2 regions of the Faecalibacterium sp. OF03-6AC genome follow, and region 2 is predicted to be linked to the other one. Evidence: a T-box and tRNA genes for the amino acid it is inferred to sense, from the RefSeq annotation. Region 2 holds a T-box; the other holds one or more tRNA genes.
The links. The T-box of region 2 lies ahead of pheS (phenylalanine--tRNA ligase subunit alpha). A T-box ahead of a tRNA ligase gene usually reads a tRNA of that ligase, here a tRNA-Phe.
Positions count from the first base shown of each region.

Region 1: it encodes a tRNA-Phe, which carries the amino acid that the T-box ahead of pheS (phenylalanine--tRNA ligase subunit alpha) is inferred to sense. The anticodon was not compared.

Region 1 is NZ_QUEN01000013.1:12,176-26,663, forward strand. Features, by position in the region: gene DXA66_RS12525 (SpaA isopeptide-forming pilin-related protein) at 1-2,436, opposite strand, end outside; gene lepB (signal peptidase I) at 2,452-3,042, opposite strand; gene DXA66_RS12535 (hypothetical protein) at 3,039-3,581, opposite strand; gene DXA66_RS12540 (hypothetical protein) at 3,927-4,148, opposite strand; gene DXA66_RS12545 (InlB B-repeat-containing protein) at 4,197-4,655, opposite strand; tRNA gene DXA66_RS12550 (tRNA-Gln) at 4,977-5,050, shown strand; gene DXA66_RS12555 (D-alanyl-D-alanine carboxypeptidase family protein) at 5,129-6,469, opposite strand; gene DXA66_RS12560 (metallophosphoesterase) at 6,645-7,337, shown strand; gene recG (ATP-dependent DNA helicase RecG) at 7,408-9,468, opposite strand; tRNA gene DXA66_RS12570 (tRNA-Cys) at 9,607-9,681, opposite strand; tRNA gene DXA66_RS12575 (tRNA-Gly) at 9,710-9,785, opposite strand; tRNA gene DXA66_RS12580 (tRNA-Asp) at 9,872-9,948, opposite strand; tRNA gene DXA66_RS12585 (tRNA-Gly) at 9,978-10,053, opposite strand; tRNA gene DXA66_RS12590 (tRNA-Phe) at 10,084-10,159, opposite strand; gene DXA66_RS12595 (type IIA DNA topoisomerase subunit B) at 10,514-12,505, shown strand; gene DXA66_RS12600 (DNA gyrase subunit A) at 12,798-14,488, shown strand, end outside.
Region 2 is NZ_QUEN01000001.1:755-15,242, forward strand. Features, by position in the region: gene pheT (phenylalanine--tRNA ligase subunit beta) at 1-1,828, opposite strand, end outside; gene pheS (phenylalanine--tRNA ligase subunit alpha) at 1,847-2,869, opposite strand; T-box leader at 2,949-3,187, opposite strand; gene DXA66_RS00015 (glucosyltransferase domain-containing protein) at 3,309-4,979, opposite strand; gene DXA66_RS00020 (glucosyltransferase domain-containing protein) at 5,026-6,651, opposite strand; gene DXA66_RS00025 (FprA family A-type flavoprotein) at 6,771-7,952, opposite strand; gene DXA66_RS00030 (DNA recombination protein RmuC) at 8,052-9,386, opposite strand; gene DXA66_RS00035 (alpha/beta hydrolase) at 9,449-10,519, opposite strand; gene DXA66_RS00040 (alpha/beta hydrolase) at 10,535-11,611, opposite strand; gene DXA66_RS00045 (alpha/beta hydrolase) at 11,633-12,700, opposite strand; gene DXA66_RS00050 (GNAT family N-acetyltransferase) at 12,907-13,425, shown strand; gene DXA66_RS00055 (HD domain-containing protein) at 13,505-14,035, opposite strand; gene DXA66_RS00060 (hypothetical protein) at 14,071-14,488, opposite strand, start outside.

The DNA.
Region 1 (14,488 bases), on a different contig from region 2:
GTCGATCAATTTTGTGGTGAGAGAGGTCTCTTTCGTTTTACTGGTGTCCTTAAAAGTGACAGTGTTTTTGACCTTCTCGTTGTTGACGTAGTCAACATTGCCGAAGTTAGTAGCCTTTACCTGATAGGTGATCGTATAGGTTCCTGCAGCGAGGGTCTCGCCCTCCTGTCCCAGTGTGATGGTTTTTGTGCTGGAGTCAGTCCCATCCGTCCAGGAAACGGTTGTGTTGGACGCACCGTTCGAACCAGAAACATCCGGCGTACCAGTATACTGGAAGTCGGCATTGGTAGGACAACGCAAGGCATCGGTCAGGGTCAAAGGAGCAGCCATGTCATCCTTTAATTTGAGCGTGACCGTGTAGTCAATGTAGGCATCATGACTATCATAACGCAGAGAGCCAGCGTCCTTGGACAGGGAATAGTTCTTTTTATCGGACGGCTTATCTTCGCTCTGATCCTTGATCGTGATCGTGATGTCTTTGCCGTTAATGGTGAACTTATTGGATTTATCTGTGCTGATTTTAGCGGTATCCCACTGAAAATCGAAAGAAACGTCGGTTTTGACTTTACTGTCTTTCGTCGTTTCCTGCTGGTTGATGTAATCTTTATCATAAGTAAAGACAACATACCAGTCTCCGTCGGCATCCTGCACGAACTCGTAGGTGCCACAGATGGTTCCGTTGGGACCGAAATAAGAGGAGTCCTTTAGACTGCCTTTTTCAGCGCCGCCATTATTCAGCTTGTCGAGACCCGCTGGAATCGGGACATATACTTTATAATTATTGGCCTTGATGCGGTCAGCCGGGATATCATGCAGATCGATAAAGCCATGAAGCTTATCGGTTACGGTACTCTCTGTGACGTCAGAGTAGTCGGAGTCCTGCAGCTTCTGAATCTTGAAATCGGTCACATACTGAGAACCATTCAGCATCTTTGAAAAATCAAGATCAGTGCCATCCATCGTATCCGCTCCGCTCTCCGCGGCCTGCACAGATGCCACGGGGATCATGCCGGTGAGCTGGGACGGCGCAAGGGACACCTCGGACACCTTGCCGTCCACGTTGCCGGAGATGACCGTCAGCGTGCCGGAAGCTTCGTCCACAGCCGACACGATGCCCACGGTCTCACACGAGACAGTGCGCTCTTCGGTCTGCGGCTCGGCCGCTGCCGGGGCGCTCAAAGCCTGCAGCAGCTCGGTGTCAGCATCCGGGGAAAGGTCCTCGATCTGCGGCTCGTCTGCCACAGCGACCGTCTCGGTCGTGGTGGCGTTATAGAACACGATATCACCGGGCTGCAGGCCAGTAACAGACATGTCTGCGTCCATTTCATAGGCCGCAATGTCGCTGTCCGGGTCCAGCAGATAACCGGTGGAACGCAGCTCGCTGCGCAGGGCCAGCGTACTGGCGCGCTGAGGGATCGCGCTCTGCGGGATATTTGCATAGTTCAGGCAGTAGGACAGGAACATCACGTCCCACTCGCCGTAGGGGTTGCCGTACCACTGGCCGTAGCGGGTGTAGTAGCGCAGGGTCTCGCCGTCATCGGTATCAAGCTTGAAATTTTTCTCGCTCTGCTCATAGCCCAGTTGACCCTGTGCCACGGTGAGCAGGTCTTCGTTCCACATGCCGGTCAGGGCCGTGCCGGTCTTGTCCAGCCAGTCGTCCTCGTCCTGCGTGTCGTCCATCGGGTCGGACAGGCAGTTCACCGTGTGGTGATGCTCCGGCAGGCCGCAGACCAGCACTTCCTCGTAGCAGGCATCGGTGTGGTGGTGCACCGGGGTCTCGATCACAGGATCGACCACCACGGGCTTTGCGGCCACCGGCTCCTCAAACAGGGCCACCGGATCATAATCGGGGTTCACTTCTTCTACAAGCTCGCCCTCTTCCAGACCGCACACCAGCTCATAGGTGGTGGTGTAGCAGCTGTCGTCGTGGGTGTGCTCGAACAGATCACAGATCAGGCTGCCGTCCTCGGGGTCAAAGCAGTCGTCGGTGTGGGTGTGCTCTTCTTCCAGGCAGGTCAGCTCCTGCACTTCCTGATAGCAGTCGTCGGTGTGCTCATGGGGCACAAAGATGTACTCCGGCTCTGCGGAATAGGCTGCAATGCCGGGATCATCCGCATCCACGCCGAACGCAGCATCATCCATGCCGAATGTATCATCAAAAGACATGCCGTCGTCCGTCATGGTAGCGTTCCAGTCCTCCGGTTCGCCTTCCTCATAGCCGCACACCAGCTGCTTTTCATAGCAGGCAGCGGTGTGCTCATGCTCCAGCTCGCCGCACAGATATTCGGCCGTTTTGGCAATGCCCACGCCGTGCAGCTGCCAGTTCACGAACAGGCTGGTGGTCAGCGCCAGTGCCAGCAGCAGCGCAGTATAGCGTCTGGCGCGCTGGTGGTTCCGACGGAACTTTTCCTGATATTCTTTCACAATATCCCGCATGATTCCTAAACCTCCTTAGTGGATCAACGCGAAACTGGACAAGGGCCATACCCGCAAAAAAACCTTGCCCACGATCTGACTTTTTTCCACACAGCCGATCACACTGCTGCGGCTGTCAATGGAGGTGGCCCGATGGTCACCCAGTACGAAATACCGGTTTTCCGGCACCTGATAGGGAAATTTGATGTCGCATTCGCCCAGAGCCAGTTCATCTACATAGGGTTCATCCAGCGTCTGACCGTTCACAGTGACCACACCGTCCTCGTCCAGTTCGATCACATCACCGGGCAGGCCGATGATGCGCTTGAGCAGAAGTTTGTTCTGCCAGTAAAATCCGCAAAGGTCGCCGGTCTTCATGTCGCTGCCTTTGACCAGCAGAATGATGTCCCGGTCCTGCAGAGTGGGGTTCATGCTGTCGCCGGAGACCTGCAGCACCGGCAGAAACAGGGTGGCCAGCAGCACGGCAACGGCCGCGACCACCAGCAGCGTGTAGACCGTGCTGCGCAGCACCCGCATATAACGGCTGCGGTAGGCCAGACGTTCGCGCTCTGCTTCCACCTCTGCTGTGGATGGAATGGGCGTGAACCTGATCTTTTGCTCTTTCATTTGGCACGCTCCTCCGGCAGGAATTCCGTGCTGTGATAGCCGTCCAGCAGTTCGCTGGCCCGGTGGTCAAAAGCGGCCCAGCGCTGTTGGATCTCCTGCTGCGTCCGGGCAAGCATTGCCTTGCAGTCCGCTTCGGTCTGGGCGCGCTTGCGTGCGGCGGCTTCCACTTCCGCGTCGCACTGCTGCTGGGTGCGGGCCTTCAGGTTCGCGGCCTCAGTCTGTGCCTGTGCAAGGATCTGCTGGGCTTCGGCTTCCGCCTGAGCGCGCAGAGCGCTGGCGGCGGCATTGGTGTTTTTGTTTGCTGCGTGCACCGATGCAACGTATTCATCGGCCGCAGCCTGCGCCGCTTCAAACACCTTGTTCAGCTCCAGTGCAGCCTGCGCAATGGAACCTGCGTTTTCAATATGGATCTGCCGTTCCTGCAGCTGGGCAGACAGGGCAGCGTTTTCTGCCCGGAGCTGGTCCTCGCTCTGCTTGAGCGCCAGAATGATCTCGACTAATTCGGTGCGGCGCATGTGCCGCAGTTCACGGTCCGGCATAATGATCGATTTCTCCCGCAAAAAGTGGTCGGATCAGGCGAACGAAAACTTTCGACAAATCCGAAAATTTTCGCACCACAAAACCACATTTGATATATTAGTTTTCGACGTGACAGCGCCAGTTTGATGGATAAACTTCTACCCTGTATGTTAGCACAACATGCGCAACAGAAGCGTAACAAAAATGCTTTTTCTGTGCATTTTTTTGCCAAAGAATAAAAAAATTGTTTCTTTTGATGTAAACGATTACGCCGGATACACCGGACTGAAAATGCATTAAAAACAAAAAGAACTGTCCCCACAACGGAAACAGTTCTTGAAAAACAGATGAAAATAGAAGCCGGATCAGAAGCTCTTCAGCAGATCGCCCAGAGTCAGGAAGGACTGGTAGATCACGTTGACATTGTTGATGATGGAGCTTGCACCGGAGAAGATACGGGCAATGGCGTTGAACACCTTACCGATATTCAGGAAGCTGTTGTAAGCGTCGCTGGCACCACCGTCCAGATAGACCATTTCCTCTTCGCTGATGGAGGCATAGTTTGCAGGCAGTTTCATAGTAGACATGGAGATTTTCCTTTCTATTGATAAAATTGATACAGTGCGTGGAAAGACTTAAATAAAGGCAGCCACGGCCAGCGTGGTGATCAGAGCACCGGCTACCGCCAGAACGCTCAGAACCGGGCCGTCATCGTATTCCTGCGCGGTCTGTTCCGGCTGAGCGGGTGTGGATGTGCTGGTGGAAGTGGTGGCGTTTTTCACGGTCCAGTGTGCGTACACAGTGGTATCACCGGTAAACACCGTAGAGGTGCTGATTTTTGTGCCGCCCACCGGCTCGGTATACCAGCCGTCAAAGGTGTAGCCTTCCAGCGTAGGCTGCGCGGGCAGGGCACTGAGTTTGCCGCTCAGATTGGTGGTGACTGCCACAGCGGAGCTGCTGCCGCCCATGGCATCCAGACCAATGGTGTAGACCTGCGAATCCTTGTCTTCTGCGGCAAAGGCAGAGGGCAGTGCACAGCAGAGCAGTGCAGCGCTGAGCAGACCGAGGACCAGCATTTTCAAGATCTTTTTCATATGACTCCTCGCTTTCCTGACGAATTGGGATGTGGTGCCTGCCGGGAACGGAAACACCAGAACAGACCTCGATGTCCCCGCCATGAGGCAGTAGACGAAAAAGCCGGGAAGAGGAGGTTTATTCAATCCTATATTTACCACATATAATGCAACAAAAGTGCAACAAAATGGGCGTATTTTGTTGCTATGATGAAAAAATTGGTTTTTCACAAATTGCAGGCTGCAAAAGGCATCACAGAGCCGCCGCAAAAGCGGAAAAGCGGAAAAGTGGAACCTTCCCCTTGTGGAAAAACAAAGAATATGGTATAATACCTTGCATGATGCGCCATCGCCAAGCGGTAAGGCAGGGGACTTTGACTCCCCCATCGTAGGTTCGACTCCTGCTGGCGCAACCAAAAGCCCCGTCATCCTGAAAAGGCTGACGGGGCTTTTTGCGTCACTTTTCCACAAAATGCGGCTGAACGGTACAAAGCTCAGCGGCGGCGGATCTTTCTGGTGGGCTTGCGGCGGTTCCAGTTGTTCAAAAGGACCCACGCAAAGTAGATGATGATGGAAATAATACTCAATGTTATTACAACTTTGAGGTACAGACTGCCTAAGAATTCCTGAAAACGCGCCACAGTGAACAGCAGTGGGTTGCGGCTGACATCCTGCCCGGCGATCAGGTCCACCACGCCAATGGTCTCACCGGCAAGCTTCAGCTCCACGGTGCCCACCACATCGCCCTGCTGGACGGGGGCACACACGTGATCCGGCAGGTGGAAATATTTCTGGGTCACGCTGCCGTCGCCGGTGGAGGGCAGCAGGGTCATCATGCTGTCGGCGGGATACAGCTGCAGGGAGCTGGTATCGGAGGAATACTTCACCGGGATCTCAGCCAGCGTAAGGTCGGTATCCAGCGCGGCCTGAATGGAAAAGCTGTCGAACACCCAGTCCATCAGCTTCACGGTCTCGCACAGGGCCGGGCGGCGATTGGCGTAGCCGAAATCGTCGCAGGTGTCCGGGCTTTGCATCACGCAGAAAATATAGGTGGCACCATCCTTATTGGCCCATGAAACATAGCTCTGATTGCCACTGTCGTTTTTGAATGCGGTCACATCGCACATGCCGCCCTGCATGGCGCTGCGGTAGTATTTGCCGCCGCTGGATTTGCTCAGCGCGGCGTTCTGGCTGACCAGAACAGACGAAGAACGGTGTTTTTCTTTGGCGGGCATGGTAAAGCTGGGCGCACCGGAAACCTCCACAAAGGCATCAAAGCTCATCAGATAGCGCAGGATCAGGTACATATCCACGGCACAGGTCACGTTGCCGCTGTCGATGCCGCAGGCATCCGTCCATGTGCTGCCGGTGGTGCCGATGCGCTGGGACAGGGTGTTCATCTGGCTCACCCAGCCCGCGAGGTCGCCGCCGGAAAGGGCATAAGCAAGGCCCATGGCGGCTTCGTTGGCGTTGCGGGTCAGCATGGCGTACATGGCTTCGCGGTAGGTAAAGGTCTCGTTGGAGCGCATATCGGCGTTGTTGGTGTTATAAACGTAATCCGAGATGGCAAAGGGCATCTGGAAGGTGTCGTCCAGATGGTCGGCATAGTTGGTCAGCAGCAGGGCGATGGTCATGTACTTTGTCAGACCACCGGCGGATACCTGCTTTGTGCTGTCCTTATCATAGACGATGATATTGGTATCGGTGTTGACGATATAGGCACTCTGTGCCTGCACCTGATAGACCGGGGTGGGGTCGAACATAGCCCCGGCGGGCAGCACAAGGCAGCTGAACAGGACAGCGAACGATAAAACCAGCGCAAAAATACGTTTCATGTGGACAATTCCTTTAAAAAGCGATAATATAAAACAACAGGCAGCACGGCACAGGTGCAGTGCGCCGGATAAGAACGAGATCACAGCGGAAGGCTGTATTCTTTATAATAACAGGTTTGGCGGGGTGTGACAAGGCTTATTGTGCCGATTTCACATCCGGTCAGGGAGGACAGGAATGGTATATCTGACAGGGGACACCCACGGCGACATCGACCGCTTCAAGCACGGCAAGCTGCGCTGGCTGGGCAAACGGGATACCGTGGTGGTACTGGGCGACTTTGGCTTTGTGTGGGACGGCAGCAAGGAGGAACAGAAAAAGCTGGATTGGCTGCGCAAGCGCCCGTATACCCTGCTGTTTCTGGACGGCAGCCACGAAAACTACGATCTTTTGAAGCAGTATCCCACCGAGGAACGCTTTGGCGGCAAGGTGCAGGCACTGGGCGGCAATGTGTACCATGTGTGCCGCGGCAGTGTGCTGGAATTGGAGAACAAAAAATACCTGTGCTTTGGCGGTGCGGAAAGCCAGGATGTGGAGGATCGGGAACCCGGCGTGAACTGGTGGAGGGAAGAAATGCCTTCGGAGGAGGAATACGCCTTTTGTGAGGAGAACCTTGCAGCGTGCGATTACAAAGTGGATTATGTGCTGACCCACGATGCGCCAAGCAGATTTTTGGATTTTACCGCCCTTGCCAGCGGCGAGACCAACCAGCTGCACAGCTTTCTGGATAAAATTTTGTTGAAGCTGACCTACGACAAGTGGTTTTTTGGCTGCTACCATAAGGATACCCAGCTTTCCACCAAAAGCCGCTGCGTGTTCTGCGATGTGATAAGCATGGGCGAACGGCACGCAAAGCGTTCCGTTCGATAACAGGGGCCGCTGCACCAGCCGTGCAGCGGCTTTTGCAATTGCTGTTGCTTGTGCGCAAAAAACCTCCGGATCAGTTCATGGCTCCGGCTTTCTCGAACATCTGCTGCACCTGCTGTTCCAGCAGTGCGTGCTCCGGCGCTTCCAGCAGCGGGTCGTCGGCCAGCATGGCAATGGCTTCCGCCTGCGCAGCGTGCAGGGTGCGGGTGTCGTTCATCAGGTCGGCGATCTGCAGGGTGGGCAGGCCGTGCTGGCGGCTGCCGAAAAAGTCGCCGGGGCCGCGGGTCTCCAGATCGTACTGCGCCACCGCAAAGCCGTCCGTGGTGCTGCACAAAAATTTCAGCCGCTTTTGTACGTTTTCGCTTTGGTTGTCGCTGACAAGAAAGCACCAGCTCTCCGCTGCACCGCGTCCCACGCGGCCGCGCAGCTGGTGCAGGGCGCTCAGACCGTAGCGCTCTGCGTTTTCAATCACCATTACGCTGGCATTGGGCACATCCACACCCACCTCAATGACGGTGGTGGACACCAGTGCGTCCAGCCGTCCGGCTTTGAAGTCCTCCATCACGGCAGCTTTCTCCTTGGGTTTGAGCTTGCCGTGCATCAGGCCTACCCGGCGCTCCGGCAGCAGGGCCTTGGCAATGTCCTCGTAGTAGCTCTTAACGGCGTTCAGCCCGCCATCCGGTGTGTCCTCGATGGCGGGGCAGACCAGATACACCTGCCGCCCGCGCCCGATCTCCTGATCGAGAAAATGGTAGAGGTCGCGTCGCTTTTTGCCGGTGATGCAGCGGGTCTTGACCGGTGTGCGGCCCGGCGGCAGCTCGTCCAGAATGGAGATGTCCAAATCGCCGTAGATGAGCAGGCCCAGCGTGCGGGGAATGGGCGTTGCGCTCATCACCAGCAGGTGCGGATTCGCGGCCTTTTCGGCCAGCATTCCGCGCTGCCGTACCCCAAAGCGGTGCTGCTCGTCGATCACGGCAAGACCAAGCCGGGCAAACTCTACGCCTTCGCTGAGGATGGCGTGGGTGCCCACCACAAGGTCGGCTTCGTCGTTCCGGATGGCGGCAAGGGTGGTGCGGCGTGCAGCGGCCTTCATGCCGCCGGTCAGCAGGGCCACCCGCATCCCGAAGGGGGCAAGCATCCGGTTCAGGCCTTCGGCGTGCTGGGCGGCCAGAATTTCTGTCGGGGCCAGCAGCGCGGCCTGATACCCCGCCCGGATGCAGGCCCAGATGGCGGCAGCCGCCACCAGCGTTTTGCCGCTGCCCACATCGCCCTGCAAAAGGCGGTTCATGGAAGTCTCGCCCGCCATGTCGGCCAGAATCTCGCTCACGGCCCGGCGCTGGGCTCCGGTGGGGGAAAAGGGCAGGCTGGCCCAGAACAGGGACGGGTCGGCAAGCTGCATGGGCGCACCGGTGGCAGCGGCACCCCGGTTTTTCATCCGGCCAATGCCCAGCTGCAGAACCAGAAGTTCTTCATAGATCAGCCGCCGCCGGGCTGCATAGGCCTGCTCTTCGGTGGCGGGGCAGTGGATGGCCCGCACGGCATCTGCCTTGGAGAGCAGACGGTATTTTGTCAGCATTTCCGGCGGAAGAGGGTCGGGCAGAAGCTCTGCATGGGGCAGCAGCTGCCGCACGCACTTGGCGATGGCATTGCTGGTCAGGCCCTCGGTCTGGGGGTAGACCGCTTCAAAGGGAGAAGCCTTAATCTGCTCGGCGGTGCGCACCTGCGGGTTGACCATCTGGCGGCGCAGCATCCCGCCGGTAACGATGCCCTGAAAATAATATTCCTGCCCCAGCTGCAGCTTCTGGGCGGCATAGGGATTATTGAACCATGTGATCTCCAGACTGGACACATCGTCCCCGGCAGTGATGCGCTCCATCCGCCGCCCGCCCGGCAGGATACGCCCGCCGGGTTTGGCGAACACCTCGGCCCTGACGACGCACTCCACATCGGTGGGCGCTTCGGCGATGGAATAGGGTTTGGTGAAGTCGATATATCTGCGCGGGTAGTGGCACAGCAGGTCGGCCAGCGTCACGATGCCCAGCTTCTCGAACCGCTCAGCGGTCTTGGGGCCAACGCCCTTCAGGTAGCGCACCGGCGTATCCGGGGTGAGGGTGGTATGGTTTTCGGCGGGCACAGGCATCAGCTCCTTTGCAAAGTAGTATAGCCATTGTAGCACCTTCCCGTTTGCAAATCCAGCTAAACCGGCGATAATCATTCCGGGAACAACGCAAAACAAAAAAAATCCCGGAAGCCGAAGCTTCCGGGAATCTTTTGGAGGTGACGACCAGATTTGAACTGGTGGATGAGGGTTTTGCAGACCCTTGCCTTACCACTTGGCCACGTCACCATATTTAGGAGTGAATTTCCACTCCTGTTGGAGCGGCCGACGAGGCTCGAACTCGCTACCTCCACCTTGGCAAGGTGGCGCTCTACCAGATGAGCTACGGCCGCATATTCGGTGCATTTTACCTTGCACCCATCATTTCTGATGCCCTGAAAACAAGTTTCAAAGTAGGTGAAAGCTTGCGCTTTCTTGGTGGCGACCCGGATCGGGCTCGAACCGACGACCCCCAGCGTGACAGGCTGGTGCTCTAACCAACTGAGCTACCGGGCCATATTGGAGCAACTGTTGCTGCTCCGTTATGGAGCGGCCGACGAGGCTCGAACTCGCTACCTCCACCTTGGCAAGGTGGCGCTCTACCAGATGAGCTACGGCCGCATATTGGAAACCCTGCTGGGTTTCCTTGACTGGTGCCTCCGATCGGAATCGAACCAATGACACGGGGATTTTCAGTCCCCTGCTCTACCGACTGAGCTACAGAGGCGCACCGGACGATGATTATTATACCTGAAATTTCGATTTTGTAAAGGGGTAAATCCAAATTTTTTTCAGAAAATTGAAACTTTCTTGATTTTGGTCGCTCCAGCGCGTAAAATAAGAATGACTTTTTCAACCTGCTTTCGGCACATCCGGCACAGGACGTGCTGTGTGCGGGCGCGCCAAACAGAAATTGACAAATTCAACAACCTATGGTTTAATGAAAATGAAATGATTCAGGCGCTTTTGCCCTTTTTCTCTGTGTATACCTATATTATAGTAAGAAAAGGGCAGAGGCGTTTTATGATTTGACTACAGACGGCCCGCTTTTTGCAAGAAAGGCCGGGCCGGGAGGAGCAGCATGGCAAAAAAACAGGAATATGGCAACGAGAGCATTACTTCTTTGAAGGGTGCCGACCGTGTGCGTAAGCGCCCGGCCGTTATCTTTGGCTCAGACGGCGTGGAGGGATGCGCCCACTCCATCTTTGAGATCGTCTCCAACTCCATCGACGAAGCCCGCGACGGCCACGGCGATACCATCAACGTGACCCGCTGTAAGGATGGCAGCGTCATCGTTGAGGACTTTGGCCGCGGTATGCCCGTGGACTGGAACAACGGCGAGGGGCGCTACAATTGGGAGCTGTTGTTCTGCGAGATGTATGCAGGCGGCAAGTATGGCGAGGGTGAGGATAACTACGAGTTCAGCCTTGGCTTGAACGGTCTGGGCCTGTGCGCTACCCAGTATGCTTCTGCATGGATGACCGCCGATATCTACCGTGACGGATACCACTATCACCTTGATTTTAAAAAGGGCGAGAATGTGGGCGGCCTGCAGAAGGAAGCCTACAAGGGCCGCCGCACTGGCAGCATCATTCACTGGAAGCCGGACGACGAGGTGTTCACCGACATCGATGTGCCCGGCAGCTACTATAAGGATACCCTGCGCCGTCAAGCGGTGGTCAACGCAGGCCTGACCCTGAACTTTACCGATGAAAAAGAGAAAGACCCTGCCACTGGCAAGGCGTGGTACGAGAGCTGGTGCTATGAGCACGGCATCGCGGACTATGTGGCCGAGGTGGCAGGGGAGGATACCCTGACCCCGGTGTTCAGCTGCGAGAGTGAGGCATCCGGCCGAGACCGCGAGGATCAGCCGGATTACAAGGTGCGCATGAGCGCGGCGTTCTGCTTCTCCAATAAGGTGCAGATGCTGGAATACTACCACAACTCTTCCTGGCTGGAGCACGGCGGCAGCCCGGAGCATGCGGTGCGCACCGCCTTTGTCTACCAGATCAACAAGTACCTGAAGGAAAAGAACCTCTATAAAAAAGGTGAGAGCGCCATCAGCTTTCAGGATGTGCAGGACTGCTTGGTGTATGTCTCGTCCAGTTTTTCCACCCGCACCAGCTACGAGAACCAGACCAAAAAGGCCATTACCAATAAGTTCGTCTCGCAGGCTATGACCGACTTCCTCAAGCATTATCTGGAAGTGTATTTTCTGGAAAAGCCGGACGAGGCCCAGAAGATCTGCCAGCAGGTGCTGGTGAACAAGCAGAGCCGCGAGCACGCGGAAAAAACGCGCCAGAGCATCAAAAAAACGCTGTCCACCCAGATCGACCTTGCCAACCGGGTGCAGAAATTCGTGGACTGCCGCACCAAGGATGCATCCCGCCGCGAGCTGTATATCGTGGAGGGCGATTCCGCTATGGGTGCGGTCAAGTCCAGCCGCGACAGTGAATATCAGGCCATCATGCCCATCCGCGGCAAGATCCTGAACTGCCTGAAGGCCGACTATGCCCGCATCTTTAAATCGGATGTCATCGTGGATCTCATCAAGGTGATGGGCTGCGGCGTGGAGCTGGGCGGCAAACACAACAAGGAGCTGGCGACCTTTAACCTCGACAATCTGCGGTTCAATAAGATCGTCATTTGTACCGATGCCGATGTGGACGGCTACCAGATCCGCACGCTGGTGCTCACCATGCTCTACCGCCTGACCCCGACCCTGATCGAGAAGGGCTATGTGTATATCGCAGAGTCGCCGTTGTATGAAATTACAACGAAAGAACGAACTTATTTTGCCTACACCGAGCCGGAAAAGACAGCGTTTCTGGAAGAGATCGGCGAGAAAAAATACACCATCCAGCGCTCCAAAGGTCTGGGTGAGAACGACCCTGAGATGATGTGGCTGACCACCATGAACCCGGAGAGCCGCCGTCTGATCAAGGTGATGCCCACTGATGTGGTGCAGACCGCGCAGGTGTTCGATATCCTGCTGGGCGATAACCTTGCAGGCCGCAAGGAACACATTGCGCAGCACGGCGCAGAATATCTGGACGATCTGGATGTGAGCTGATGATTTTAAATTGCCTCCGCTTGCGCTCTGGCAATGACAGAGGTAACGTTATTTTAATTTGGTGATTTGTCGCAGCCTGCGGGCTGCTCCAAATCACGTTTTCACGAAGAAGGCCCCAACGGGTCACGGCATTTTAAGGGAAAAATGCAGAAAACCGGAACGGCTCCATCTGTGAAAGAGCAGCTCAGGATGGCCCGCAGGCCATCCTGAGCTGCAAAAATAAAAAATATTTTCCGCTGAATATGGGCAGAGCGAGAGCGGCGCCCATTTAAAATCGTCAAGAGGTTAGAAGATGCCTAGAAAATCGACCAAGAAAACCTTCAAGCCGGTGCGCCCGCAGTTGGGCGACGGTGTTGAAATTTTAAATGCTGGCAGTGTGCTGGAGGACCCCATCACCCGCACGCTGGAAACCAACTATATGCCCTACGCCATGAGCGTTATCGTCAGCCGCGCGCTGCCAGAGATCGACGGCTTCAAACCGGCGCACCGCAAGCTGCTGTACACCATGTACGAGATGGGCCTGCTCAAGGGCGCACGCACCAAGTCTGCCAACATCGTGGGCAGCACCATGCACCTGAACCCCCACGGCGATGCCGCCATCTACGACACCATGGTGCGCATGGGCCGCGGCAACGAGAGCCTGCTGGTGCCCTTTGTGGACAGCAAGGGTAACTTTGGCAAGGCCTACAGCCGGGATATGTCCTGCGCTGCTGCCCGTTACACGGAGGCAAAGCTCGAGGGTGTGTGCGAGGAGCTGTTCCGGGATATCGACAAGGAGACCGTGGACTTTGTGCCCAACTACGACAGCACCACCACCGAGCCTACCCTGCTGCCGGTCACATTCCCCACCATTCTGGCAAACAACACGCTGGGCATCGCGGTGGGCATGGCCTGCAACATCTGCTCGTTCAATCTGGCAGAGCTGTGCGCCACTACCGTGGCCCTGATGAAGGACGAGCACCACGACATCTCCACCACCATGCCCGCCCCGGACTTCGTGGGCGGCGGTCAGATTTTGTACGATGAAGCGCAGATGCGTGAAATTTACGAGAACGGCCGCGGCAGCGTGAAGGTACGCGCCCGCTACAACGTGGTACCCGGCGAAAACATGATCGAGGTCACCCAGATCCCGCCCACCACAACGGTGGAGGCCATCATGGATAAGATCGCGGAGCTGGTCAAGGCCGGTAAGGTCAAGGAAATCAGCGACATGCGTGACGAGACCGATCTGAACGGCCTGAAGCTGACACTGGACCTCAAGCGCGGCGTGGATGCCGATAAGCTGATGGCAAAGCTGTTTAAGGCTACCCCTCTGGAAGACAGCTTCAGCGCGAACTTCAATATTCTGGTGTCCGGCCAGCCCCGCGTGATGGGCGTGCGCGAAATTCTCAAGGAGTGGACGGCCTTCCGCGTGGAGTGCGTGCGCCGCCGCACCTACTACGACCTGCACGGCAAGGAAAAGCGCCTGCACCTGCTCAAGGGTCTTGCTGCTATCCTGCTGGACATTGACAAGGCAATCAAAATTATCCGCACCACCGAGGAAGAGACCGAAGTGGTGCCCAACCTGATGATCGGTTTTGGCATCGATGAAGTGCAGGCCGACTATGTGGCCGAGATCAAGCTGCGTCATTTGAACCGGGAATATATCCTCAAGCGCACCAGCGAGATCGAACAGCTGGAAAAGGATATTGCCGACCTGAACGATATCCTTGCAAAGCCCGCCCGCATCCGCCGCATCATCATCAATGAGCTGAACGATGTTGCCAAGAAGTACGGCCAGTCCCGCCGCAGCGAGATCCTGTACGATCTGCCTGAGGAAGAGAACGGCTCCGAGGAGGAAGAAACGCCGGATTACCCCGTGACAGTGTTCTTTACCCGCGAGGGCTACTTCAAAAAGATCCCGCCGCAGGGTCTGCGCACCGCCGGTGCCCATAAGCTGAAAGAAGGCGACGAGATCGTGCAGCAGATCGAGACCCGCAACAA
Region 2 (14,488 bases):
CAATGCAGAGGGTCTGGCGCTCGTGCGGATGCTCGTTGATGGGCAGTTCCTTGGCAAGATACACCGGTGCCATCTCGAACAGACGGCCCTCCGTGTTGCCCTTCTTGAGATTGTCCACAATGACATTCAGCATGGAGGGAGCCAGCAGGGTGCGCATGATGGACAAATTCTCGCTGATGGGGTTCAGGATGCGGATGGCCTTGCGGGCTTCATCATCCGCCGGAATGTGCAGCATATCCAGTTCTGCGTTGGAGTAGAAGGCCAGCGTGGAGGCCTCATAGAAGCCCTGTGCGGCCAGCAGACGCTTGGTCTTGAGCTGCTGCTTCTGGTCGTAGTTCAGACCGCCGTTTGTAACGGAGGCGGTGTTCAGGAAGGTGGGCACGATGTGGTCGTAGCCGTACTCACGGATGACCTCCTCGGCCAGATCCGGGAAGCTCTCCACGTCCTCGCGGTACAGGGGTGCGGACACGTCCCAGCTTCCATCGGCCTGTACATCCACCGTGAACTCCAGACGCTGCAGAATGTCGATCATGGTCTGATCCGGCACGGTGATACCCAGCACGCCGCAGATCTTAGCCGGAGTGGTAACGATGTGCTTGCGCTCCATCGGGCGGCCATCGGTCAGGTCATATTCCAGTGTGGTGATGTCGCCGCAGTCCAGCTCTTGGATCAGGTGCAGGGCACGGGCAAGGCCCAGTTCAGGAGAGTGACGGTCCACGCCCTTCTCGTAGCGGGCAGAAGAGTCGCTGTTCTGGCCCAATGCGCGGCTGGTCTTACGCACGCAGTCGCGGGCGAAGGTGGCACACTCAAACAGCAGGCTGGTGGTGTTCTCATCCATGCCGGAGTTTGCGCCGCCCATGATGCCGGCAAGTGCCACCGGCTTTTCGGCATCACAGATGACCAGATTGTTGGGGTTCAGAGTGAACTCCTTCTCATCCAGCGTGACGATCTTTTCGCCCGCATGGGCGCGGCGCACATCGATGGTGCGGCCGGCGACCTTGTTCAGGTCAAAGGCGTGCATGGGCTGACCCATTTCCAGCAGGGTGTGGTTGGTGATATCCACCACGTTGCTGATGGAGCGCAGGCCGCACAGAGCCAGATGGCGCTTCATCCAGCGGGGAGACTCGCCCATGCGGATGTTGCGCACATAGTGTGCCATATAGCGGGGGCACAGGTCCGGAGCCTCCACCTTGACGGTGATGGGCGCATCCGGCTCGCAGACGGCCTTGTAGTCCATGGCGGGCATGTGCAGGGGCTTGCCCAGAACGGCAGCCACCTCACGGGCAATGCCCAGGACAGACTGGCAGTCCGGGCGGTTGGCGGTGATGGAGATATCAAAGATATAGTCGTCCAGACCCACCACCGGCGCAATGTCGGTGCCGGGGACAGAATCCTCGGGCAGGATGAGCAGGCCGTAGACCTCAGAGCCCGGGAACAGGTCGTCGTTCAGGCCCAGCTCTTCGCCGGAGCACAGCATACCGTTGGACTCCACGCCCTGCATCTTGCGGGCCTTGATCTTGATGCCGCCGGGCAGGGTGGAGCCATCCAGAGCAGCGGGCACGCAGTCGCCCAGCTTCATGTTAGCGGCACCGGTGCTGATGCGGATGTCGTGGCCGTAGTCGCCACAGTCCACCACACACTTGGTCAGGTGGGTGCCCTCCTGCTTTTCCATCTCCACGATCTTGCCGACGACCACCTTGCTGATGCCGGCATCCAGCGGGATCAGCTCTTCGACCTCAAAGCCGCAGGAGAAGAGCTTTTCTTCCAGTTCCTGCGCAGTAACGTCGATATCTACAAATTCTTTTAACCAGCTGAAAGGTACTTTCATTGTCTCTTCTCTCCCCTCTTATTCGTGGAACTGCTTGAGGAACTGCAGGTTGTTCTCGAACATCAGGCCGATGTTGTTGATGCCATACTTCAGCATGGCGATACGCTCGATGCCGATGCCGAAGGCGAAGCCGGAATACTCGTCCGGGTCGATACCGCAGTTCTCCAGCACCTTGCGGTTGACGACACCGCCGCCCAGCACCTCGATCCAGCCGGTGTGCTTGCACAGCGGGCAGCCCTTGCCGTGGCACTCGAAGCAGCTCACGTCCACCTCCACGCTGGGCTCGGTGAACGGGAAGTAGGAGGGACGCAGGCGGGTGCGGGTGTCAGCGCCGAACAGCTTCTGCACGAAGGTATTCAGTGCGCCCTGCAGGTCGCCCAGCGTGATGCCCTTATCCACCACCAGACCTTCCATCTGGTGGAACATGGGGCTGTGGGTGGCATCGGAGTCAGAGCGGAACACACGGCCGGGCATCAGGATCTTGATGGGCGGCTTCTGAACGTCCATGGTGCGGATCTGGCCGCCGGAAGTCTGGGTACGCAACAGGAACTCCTCCGACAGGTAGAAGGTGTCCTGCATGTCGCGTGCCGGGTGATCCTTGGGCACGTTCAGGCGGGTGAAGTTGTGGTCATCGTCCTCGATCTCCGGGAAGGTGCCCACCGAAAAGCCCATGCCGGAGAACACGTCGATGATCTGGTTGGTGATCAGGGTCAGCGGGTGCAGGCCGCCCATGGGGCGGGTCTTGGCGGGCAGCGTGATATCCACCGTCTCCGCAGCATTGCGGGCAGCAAGCTCTGCCTGCTTCACCTGTTCTGCAGCAGCATCATAATCTGCCTGCACCTTTGCCTTGAGTTCATTGATGATCTTGCCCATAGCGGGGCGTTCTTCCGGCGCGACGGTGCGCAGATTCTTCATCAGGGCAGGGATCTTGCCGTTTTTGCTGAGGTACTCCTGCCAGAAGGAGGCCAGCGTTTCCTTGCCGGACACCTGACCAAGGCTTTCAGCGGCCTGTTTTGCCAGCTCGTCGATCATTGCTTGCATGGATGTTCTCTCCTTTATTCTTCGTGTTGATGAGCGGAGTGCAACAAAAAAGCTCCGTCCCCTGCCCGATTTCTCAGGCAAAAGGGACGAAGCTGTTGATTCTTAGCTCCGCGGTACCACCCGGTTTCCACCCGTGCACAGATGCCGGGCGGCTCTCAGAACGCCGTAACGGGGCGTGGCCGTTCTGTACTACTGCTGTTTCGCACAGACCGCTCAGGAGCGAACTTCAGCACAGATACACCCGGAAGCCCTCTCAGCCGGTGAAGCTTCTCTCTTTGCCGTGTACGCCATGCCTACTCTCTCCGTCGCTGCGTTTGGGAGTATTCAGGTTTTATAACCAAGAACTATGTTACCACATTTTGCGGTGGTTTGCAAGGGCTGTGCAGTCGCTTTCCGCAAAAATCGCGTTCGGTGGAGGTTTTTCACAAAGCCGCAGCCATTATGAATCGTTTATGTCATCCATTATGAGCTGAAACAATTCTCCCAGGTCGATCAGTGGCGCAAACTCTTTATCAACTTTGTAATCATCTGAAATTTTTACCACGACCACACCGTCGATCTGCTGGATATATCCTTCCTGCGGATAGACTGGCATCTGTTCCAGCTCTGTTCTGCTGTACAGTTCTCCGTACTGTTCCACCGAGCAATGCTTGAGTTTTGCCGGAGTAATATCCCTGAAAACCGCTTTCCAAGACGCTCTGGCCGAGTAATCGTTCAGCCAGAAGCGGCCCATCTGCGCATACGGATTTGCATAGAGGTAATACTCCCTCTTCATAAAACTGGAGTTCGAGCTGGGTCTGCCCACAAACAGTACCGGCAGCTGCTCGTTATCGTCAAAATATCCGCTGCTCATCAGGTCGTCCGCGATGTGATCCGACATGCTCTTGAGTGTTTTTCTTCCCTCATACATAGCTTCCTGATCGATCACAGCAGAGCAGACATTGCCATAGACGACCAAAACCGCAAGTACTACAGCCCCTGTCCGGGCAGCACGTACATACTTTTTTACCATATGCTGATTTGTGCGCGTCCCTTCAAGCAGCAGCAGACATACCGGCACGAACAGATTCAATCCTTCGCCCATCTGCAAAAGCCAGACCGCCTCGCTTGTGATCAGCATGATGGCATTGCACATGATGGGCAAAACGATCAGCGCTGCCACTCCCAGAAGGATATATTCCCAATTTTTCCGGTGAAGCATTTTTCTGAAGCGGTTCAGCAGTCCGATGCTCAGCGCCAGAAATACCAAAACGAAAAAGCCCACCGGCTGCAGAATGTTATGCCGATAGTAATTCTGAAAAAAGTAAGCTCCAAACAGTTGGTAGGTCTCTGCAATGGCATTGGGCAGATTTTTCAGTATAGAAAGTACCGAAACATCCGCTCCTCCATTATAACTTGCCATCTGCCATCCACATGCCCATACGATCAGCTTTGTGAGCAGGAAATACAAAACCATTCCTGCAGCTGCGCTGCAAAGACTTCTTCCAATGTGGGCATGGACCTTTTCTCTGTCCACATTGCGGAACAGAAGCAGCAGAAGATATGTCAGCAGGAGCAGACAAAAGTTATCAAGGCTCGTCTGATAGCACGCAAGGCTCATGACCAGAAGCAGTGCTCCCTGTACGACCGCTTTTCTAAAATCTGCGGCACGAACCACACGCTCTGCCGCCAGAACAGAAAACAAAAAAGAGCAGCCAAACACCGGCGACTGAAACCGATATGACAGCTGTATTCCAGTGACCGTGCTGGCCAGAACAGCCATACCCGCCAGATAGGTCACGACAGAATCCTTCTCTGTAAAAAACTTCCGAAGCAGGGTAACAGCCAGCGCCGACATGGAAAGCGTCAGCAATGAATTGAAAGGTTCCGTCTGGATGCCAAACCGCAGCGCATCGATCACCGGCCAGAGCCATCGGCCCGTGACTACCTGCCAATAGCCGCCGAAGAACCATGTATTGTTCCACAATCCGTCAAATGTATTGGTCAGCCGCTGGCTGATCAGCAGGAAAAACACTACCGCCGAAAACAGCAGCATCACCAGAAAATATCTTAGATCCGATATATCCAGCCCAAGGTCGTCCGGTTTCTGTACATCGATTTTTTCTTTCATCGTTATTTTCTCCATCTGTCCTGTTTTATGTTCTCAGGCTCATTTGTTATTCATCGATCAGATAATCCTCTGAAATTTTGATCACATATACGCCGTCCATTTCCTGCATGGAGCCTTTCTCAGGGAATGTCGGCATTCGTTTGATTTCTTCTGTCCGGATCAGTTCGTCATATACCTCATCACTGCACAGCTCCAACTGCATCGGTGTGAGGTCACGAAACACCGCATTCCATGAATAGCGCATTGTGGCAGCATTTTCTTTTTTGAAAAGGCCCACCTGTGCGTAGTCGTTTGCATCCCAGTAGATAACGTGTGTCCGGAACAGTGGGTTTGCACTGGGGCGGCCTACCAGCATCACCGGCAGTTTTTCCGGCAAATCATAATAGCCCTCTGCCACCAGCTCACTGGCCACAAGGTCCGCGATTTGTTTTGTTGCCTTGCGTCCCTCATACATCGCCTGCTGATCGATAGCCGACATGAATACGCTCCCGTAAACGACAGCAGCCGCCGTAAGCAGGATCAGTGCTTTTTCTGCTTTATTCCAGCATTTGCGGAACGCATCACAGGCTGTTTCTCCCTCCTGGCTGCTGTCCAATAGCCAGAAACAGACCGGCAGGAACAAGGCCAGACCTCCGGACATGGGAATATAAAACGACGCCTGCGAGGTTGCCACCATAAATACCGTGCACATCATGGGCAGCACCAGCAGCGCTGCTGTGCCATAGAAAGTGTTTTCCCAATCTTTCCGGCGTATGAGCCGAACCAGTCTGCACGCAAGCGCGGCACCCACCACACAAAAAATCAAAGCAAATACAACTGCAGTTTCCTGCAGCATATTGTGTTTTACAAGGGTGCCAAAGAAATACCGATAAAAAAGCTCATAGCACTTTTCAACGCTGGAAGGAAGATTTTTCAGAATTCCAGACACTGAAATATCTGCACCACCCTGGTAATCGGCCATCGCCGTTCCCGTCGCCCACAGTGTAATCTTTAAGATCATCAGATACAGCACTGCGCCGGATGCAGCACTTGCCAGGCTTTTGCAAATATATTCCCGAATCTTTTGTTTTTCTCCATTCTGGAAAAGCAGCAGGAGAAAATAGGCCAGCAGCACCAGACAGAAACAGGCAAGGTTCGTCTGGTACAGGCCAAGGCTCAGTGCCAAAAGCACCGCTGCCGGCACAATGCTGCTTACGGCTGATTTTCCCCGGATCACGTGCTCTGTAGCCAGCATTGCAAAGAAAAACGAAAATCCGTACTCCGGTGCAATGAAGTGAAACGAAAGATAGCACCCGACCACAACATTGGAAACATAGCATAAACCTGCGAGCCAGTCAATGCAGGATGTTCTCATCCATGCCGGTTTGAAGAGCATATGAAGCCTGGTGACTCCAAGAGAAACCAGCACCAAGCACACCACCGCATTGATGGGTTCTAGCTGCAGACTGAAACGCATAAAACTGGTCACCAGCCAGAACCATCGCCCATTGGAAAGCTCCCATGCTCCCGCCATGTACTCAGCCGTTGTCCACAGACCATCCACTGTGTTCGTCAGCTTCAAACTGATCAGCGGAAAATAGACCATCACCGCAAAGCCCAGCATCACAAAGAAATATTTCTTATCCAACTCCCGCAGCCAGTGTCTGATATCCGCTTTTATTTTTACAGACATGATATTCCTCCATCCATAAACTTCTGCTTTTCAGTATATCAAACTCTTCCACATGGTTCAATAAAAAAATCCCCTGCCGGGCAGTCGGCAGAGGATCTTGCGTTTTTTTCCAGAGTGCTTTATTTTGCCACGATTTCTGCAGCCAGTGCATCCATCTGCGCTTCGGCAGCAGCATTGGCAGCACTGCGGATGGTGACCACAGTATCACACACGGTGATGTTCTTCATGCTTTCCAGCTCGGCGCGCATGAGCTTTGCGGCCATGGGTGCCCATGTGCCATTCTCCATCAGACCCACCGTGCGGTTCTGGAAGTTCTTGGTCTTGAGGTGGGTCAGCAGATTTTCCATCGGCGGGAAGAGGAAGCCGTCGTAGGTGGCGCAGGCCAGCACGATCTTTCCGCAGCGGAAGGCTTCGGTGACGGCATAGGACACATCCGTGCGGGTCAGGTCCACCTCCACGACCTTTGCGCCCTTTGCACGCAGCTTTTCGGCCATGAGGTGGGCTGCTGCACGGGTGTGGCCGTGGATGGAAGCACTTGCCACAAGGATCTTTTCCGGCTCCTCAGGCTTGTAGCTGGACCAGATGTCGTAGTAGTTCAGGTACTTGCCCAGATCTCCGGTCAGCACCGGGCCGTGCAGCGGGCAAATGGTCTGGATGTCCAGAGCCGCGGCCTTTTTCAGCAGCGCCTGCACCTGCGGGCCGTATTTCCCCACGATGTTCAGGTAGTAGCGGCGGGCTTCGCTGGCCCAGTCGGCCTTTTCGTCAAACTTTGCCACAGCGCCAAAGCGACCGAAGCCATCCGCGGAGAACAGCACCTTTTCGGTGGATTCATAGCTGACCATGACCTCCGGCCAGTGCACCATGGGGGCAAACACAAAGGTCAGGGTGTGGGTGCCAAGGCACAGGCTCTCGCCGTCCTTCACCACTACACGGCGCTCCTTGGCAATGGCATCAGCGCCAAAGAACTGCTCCATATACAAAAAGGTCTTGGCGTTGCCCACCACCTGCATCTCAGGGTAGAGTGCCGCCAGCTTTGCAATGTTGGCACCGTGGTCCGGCTCCATGTGGGAGACTACCAGATAATCCGGCTTACGGCCTGCCAGAGCTTCGGACAGGTTTTCCAGCCACGGCTCGGTAGCGCGGGCATCCACCGTATCCAGAACGGCGGTCTTTTCGTCCAGAATGACATAGGAATTATAGCTCACGCCGGTGGGCACCGGATACTGGCTCTCAAACAGGTCAATGGTGGTATCGTCCACGCCCACACCCAAAATGGCTTCGCTGATTTTCTTCACACTCATAGCTTTCCGTCTCCTTTTTATGATATGCCGCAGACTGCAGCAATTATTTCTAAGAACAGTTCCTATTATAGCACATTGTTAGAAATTTCGCAAGAGATATTATTCTTCTCCATTTTCCGGCAGCTTTGCCGTTACCGGCCTGCCCGGCTCAGCATCCAGTTCCAGCAGAGCGGCAGCAGCGCTTTCGTCCATGGTCTGCACCGCGCGCAGCTTGCGGCTGATGGCACGGCTGCGCACGCCAATGAGATTATCCAGTTCTTCGTCGGTCTGGCGCAGGCGCTGCTGCATCTTGGAAAGCCCCTGCCCGAACTTGTCAAATTCGGTCTTCACTGCACCCAGAAGCTGCCATACCTCACCGGAGCGCTTCTGGATGGCAAGGGTCTTGAAACCCATCTGCAGGCTGTTGAGCAGCGCTGCCATGGTGCTGGGGCCTGCAATGTTCACCTGATAGTCCCGCTGCAGCACTTCCAGCAGGCCCGCGTTCACCACCTCGGCATACAAACCCTCGAAGGGCAGGAACAGGATACCGAAGGCCGTGGTATAGGGCGGCTCCACATATTTTTCCCGGATGTCTTTGGCCTCGGCCCGCAGCACCAGTTCCAGTGCGTGGCGGGCGTTCTCCACAGCCTGCGCGTCGCCGGATGCCTGCGCGTCCTGCAAATGGGCATAGGTATCGCCGGGGAACTTGGAGTCGATGGGCAGCCAGACCGTGCCGCCGTCCGCGCCGGGCATCCGGATGGCGTACTCCACCCGCTGGGTGCTGCCCGGAATGGTGGCCACGTTGGTGTCGTACTGTTCCGGGGCAAGGATTTCTTCCAGAATGGCTCCCAGCTGGATCTCGCCCAGAATACCGCGGGTCTTCACACCGGAAAGCACCTGTTTCAGCCCGCCCACATCAGCGGCAAGGTTCTGCATTTCGCCAAGACCCTTGTACACCTGTTCCAGTTGGTCGTTCACCGCCTTGAAGCTTTCGGTCACCCGCTTCTGTAACGCATCCTGCAGCTGTTCGTCCACAGTATGGCGGATCTCGTCCAGCTTCTGGGCGTTCTGGGCCTGCAGGGCAGTCATGCCCTCGGCAAGGGTGCGGCGCATCTCTTCCAGCTTGCGGGCGTTGGAGGCTTCCAGCCCCTGCAGGCGCTGTTCCATGGTCTGCTGCTGGGTACCCTGCCCTGCGGCAAGGGCGGTGCTCATGCTCTGCACCGAAGCCTGCAGTGTTTCACTGATGTGGCCCATAGCGGCAAGGTTCTGCTGCGCCATCTCTGCCAGCTTCGCGTCCATCTGGCGGTTCTGCGCTTCCAGCTGCTGACGCAGCCATTCCTTCCGTTCTGCATCGTCCCGGTTTGCGGCAGGCTTTGCCGAGCGGTACAGCAGCAGGGCCATCATCAGGCAGATGGCCACCAGAAGCACCGTGTAAAGAAACGCTAAAAATTCCATAATGTCTCCTATTGCAAAATCCGGGCTGTGCAGCTGCAAAGCCCGGATCTGCGTACTTTATATTATTTTGTCTGTTCTTCCCAGAAGGCAGCGGCTTCGTCCAGCCAGCCATCCGCAGCCGTGCCGCGGCCAAGGCTGATGCCATGGGCTGCGTGGTCATATACCACTTCTTTGTAAGGTACGCCATGCGCGGCCAGTGCCTTGCTGAGGGCTGGCCCCTGCAGCGGCCAGCACAGCAGGTTCAAGGTCAGGTCATCCCTGCCATACCAGAAATACACCGGCGGATAGTCCTCTGTGATCAGGTCGGCAAGGCTGTATTCATAGTAGAACCGGCCGCACACAAAGGGGTCTGTGCCCACACGGTAGATCGGTGTGATCTCGGCAAACTGCACGATGGGATACGCCAGGATCACTGCGCCGGGCTTGGGCAGGCCATAGTTTTTATAGCCCAGAGCGTCCGATGCAAACAGGCCCGCCAGATGTCCGCCGGAAGAATAGCCGATCAGGGCATAACTTTCCGTCTGCACGCCGAACCGCTGTGCGTGGCCGGTGATGTACTTCACCGCCCGTGCAATGTCCTCCACGGGTCCGTTGTTGTCGTTATCCGGGTAGGCGCGGTAGCGCATCACGAACACCGCATAGCCTTTCTGGTGCAGCTGGTAAGCTGTGGAGATGCACTCCTTTAACTCCGCCGTGCGGTTGAGGATGTTGCCGGAGAGCACCAGCGCATACTTTGCATCCGGCGTGCTGGCCGGGTAGTAATAGAACTCCACATTGTTGCGGGAGCTGTCCTCGGCGATCTCCTGCTCCGAGTAGAGCTTATAGGTGATCTGCACGCCCGCATTGTAATTGCGGATAAGCAGGTTCAGACCATCGGCACAATCCTGTGCCACATAGCTGCTCACATATTTTTCCAACGTCTGGTCATTGCACCAGTCCTCAGTGCCGGGCAGGTTCTGCTCCTTGGAATAGGTCCAAACGCCTGCGCCAAGGATGCTGGGGTTCGAGCGGATCTCGCCCATGGTGGTCTGCGGCGTGATATCCGGCTCGCCATACTCTGCTGCAAATGCAGGCAGCGCCATCATCAGCAGCAGACAGATACAGGCTGCTGCGGTGCATATCCTGTGTTTCAACTCAGTATCTCCTTTTCAGCCGACCTGTTCCTCCCAGAAGGCAACTGCTTCATTCAGCCAGCCCTCCGCATCGGTGCCTTTGCCTGCGGCCACTGCATGGGGAGCATCATCATACACATGGTAGATATGCGTCACATGGTTGCGGGCCAGTGCCTTTTCCAGCACAGGCCCCTGCGCCGACCAGCACATGGTCATAAGGGTCATATCGTTTTTGCCGTACCAGTGATAGGTAGGCGGGTAATCCGGTGTGATGTAATCCGACAATGTCATTTTATAATACCGCTGCTTGCACACGCCGGGGTCCAGCAGGATATTATAGACCGGTTTGAACTCCAGAAAGGTGTTTACCGGGTAGCCCAGCAGCATGGCACCGGGCTTTGGCAGGCCGTAATTTTTGTAGCCCACCGCGTCGGTGCCGAACAGTCCGGCGATCTGCCCGCCTGAGGAATAGCTTACAATGGCATAATCCTCCGCCTGCACGCCAAACTGTCCTGCATGTTCCGTGATATATTGCACCGCGCGGACCACATCCTGCAGCGGCGCATTGTTGGAAGCCTTCATGCCGATGCGGTAGCGCAGCACGAACACCGGGTAGCCCATTTCGTGCAGGTTCCATGCAGTGGAAATGCCCTCGCGGATCTCCGCACTGACCACGATCGCATTACCGCCGATCACCAGCGCATATTTCTGGTTCGCCTGCGCCCCTTCTGCCGGCAGATAATACAGTTCCACACCGTCCCGGCTGGTATCCTGCGCGATCTCCTCCGCCGTATAAAGCGGGAAGGTCACCCGCTGCCCAGCGTTATAGGTGCGGATCAGATAGTTCAGTCCATCCGCCGCATCCTGTGCCGTCCAGTGATTGGAAAGGCGGCTCAGCGGCTGCGCGTCCCAGTACATCCGGTCCAGCACACGGTCCTGATCCAGCGAGTAGGTGTAGATGCCCGCACCCACAATGCCGGGGTTGGAGCGGATCTCTGCCATTTTGGTGTGCGGTGTGATGTTGGCCTGACCAAGCTCCTCCGCAAACGCCGGCTGTGCCAGCAGGATCATCAGGCCAATACCAAACATCACCGTGCTCAATCGTTTTCTCACAGCAATCCCCCGTTTATCTCTTTATTTGCACTGTTTTTCCCAGAATGCCGTTGCCTGCCGGATCCAGCCGTCCGCATCGGTGTGGTGGCCCGGGCCAATGGCGTGGGGTGCGTTCTCGTACACATGGCACTCATAAACAGCCCCGCTCTCCCGGAGCTTGCGCTCCAGCAGCGGCCCCTGCTGGGAGTAGCACATGCGCTGCATATAAAGATCATTTTTGCCGTAGAAGAAATAGGTAGGGGTAAAGTTTTCGTTCACCACATCCGAAATATCGGTCCAGTAGTAACGCCAGCCAAGCACCAGCGGGTCAATGGCCAGCTGATACAGCGGCTTCACCTCAAAGAAATCGTTGATGGGGTAACCCAGCAGCAGCGCTGCAGGCTGTGGGAGGCCAAATGCCTTATAGCCGAACTTTTCGTTGTCCGAGCCGATCAGGCCCACGATGTGTCCGCCGGAAGAAAAGCCCATCAGCGCATAGTTTTCGCGCTGAACGCCAAACTGATCTGCATTTTCGGTCAGGTACTTTACGGCGTTGGCAATATCGTACAGTGGCGCATTGTCGGATGCATTCAGGAAAGAGCGGTACCGCAGCACAAAGGCCGCATAGCCCAGCTCGTGCAGCTGGTTGGCAATGGAAGCACCCTCGTTCAGCTCTGCGGTGGTGTTGCCGCCGTTGCCGGGCACCACGATGGCGTACTTTGCGTTGGCTGTTTTAGCCGGGAAATAATACAGCTGCACCATGCCCAGAGAAGAATTTTCCGCAATTTCTTCCGGGGTATACACCTGCCATGTGATCTGTACGCCCCTGTTGTAGTTTTCGATCACAAGGTTCATGCCTTCGGCGGCATCCTCGGCAGCCGCGTAGCTTACATAGCCCTCAATGGGCGTATCATCGTACTGCGTGCTGCCCTCGATCCATTCGTTGCAGTAGGTATAGTAGCCGGAGCCTTTGATGCTGGGGTTCTCCCGCAGCTCTTTCATGGTCGTCTTTGTTGTGATGTTCGGCTCGCCGTACTCTGCAGCAAATGCCGAAAGCGATACGCACGCCAGCATTCCCAGCGCGCACACCACCGTTCTGATCCACTTCATTTTGGGACATCCTCCGTTCTGCAGCGGCGTATCCTGCCGTGCTTTTCTTTGTTATGATTTATTGTATCACAAACCTTCCGCTTGTCAAAGAAATTTCTGTGCAGTACGGCGCTTGTACCGCACCGCAAATTCTGCTATACTGGAGCCGGATATTTTTTGAGAGTTGAGGGCGCGGAAAGCTATGCACTTTCTGCCGGGATCGAAATATGAGCAAAATCGAGATCCGGCCCATGGAGCCGGAAGACTGGAGCGCTGTTTCCAGAATCTATTTAGAGGGCATTGCTACAGAACATGCCACTTTTCAGACCACCTGTCCGCCGTATTCTGCGTGGGATGCTTCCCACGCAAAAGAATGCCGACTGGTACTGCTGGCCGACGGCGTGATCGCCGGGTGGACGGCGTTGCGCCGGGTGGACCCGCGCTGGTGCTACCGCGGCGTTGCCGAGGTGAGTATTTACGTGGGTGAGCAGTTCCGGGGCCATGGCCTTGGCTATCACCTGCTGACCGAGCTGTGCCATCAGGCAGAAAAGGCCGGCTACTGGACACTGCAGTCCACCGTGCTGCAGGACAACGCTGCCAGCCGCGCCCTGCACACAAAATGCGGCTTTCGCTTAGTGGGCCGCCGGGAACGCATTGCCCGCGACTGTCACGGCCGCTGGCTGGACACATTCTTAATGGAATACCGCGCTGCTGCCAATGAACCGGAAGGCTATAAAAAGCTGTAAGATACAAAAGAACTCCGCGCCCTGTGAGGTGCGGAGTTCTTTTTTGTCCATTGATAAAATGATAAAGGTAAAAACAGGCTTACCACTCTTCGCCGTCGATGTCCACGCTGCCGTCCACCACGGCCCCGGCGCGGGAACGCTGGAACATGCTTTCTACCACAGCGCAGTACTTATCGGCCAGACAGACGATGACTGCTTCGCGGCAGGTGGGCACATGACGGAAGGTCAGCGGCCACATGTGGCTTGCAATGATGCTCTGTTCCTTTCTGGTAATGCTGAACACCCGCTTTGCATTGACGCAGGCATAACCCGGATGGGAGAAGCCGTGCATCTCAAACAGGCGGCGCAGGCCGTGAAAGGTACCGGTGGTGTGCCAGTCGTACAGATAAAAATCATGCAGCAGGGCACCCACTGCCAGCGAGGTCTCGTCAGCGTGCAGATGCAGACGGCGGTTGAGCCAAAAGCTCACCAGCGCCACATTCTTGCAATGCTGGTAGGTGGTGACAGAACCGTGCTGGATGTACTCCCGCATCCGCTGCACATCCGGGTGATGATCATATTTTTCTACGATGGCATAAAGCTGTTCGCGCTCGATCTCAGAAAGCTGCATGCTGCAAAATTTCCTTTCGCTTTAAGGTGATGTTTTCAGGAGCGGAGCTGGACCGGATTGGAATTACCGAAGTTCTCTGCACTGGAAGGGTTCTCCCGCTTGAGGGAAAAATCTACCAGATACTGCTTGCCGTCGCCCAGTTCTTCCAGCTGGGCCAGTTTTGCCTTTGCGGCGGCTTCGTCCGGGTACCACTGGATCAGGAAGAAATTTTCTTCCTCTACACCGTAGTACAGCCACTGGCCGTCGGCACGCAGCCAGTCGTCCAGATGATCCACCTCTTCGCCGTCCGGCAGGCCAAGGCCTTCTTCGGCATAAAGGTTTTCCGGTTCCACCTGCAGCATTTCGATCACCTGAATAGAGCTTTGCAGGTATTCGTCCTGCGAGACCGTCTTGTCCGAAAGCTCCCATCCGGTGAGAAAAGCCTGCATCATCAGGTCGCGCACAGAGATGCGC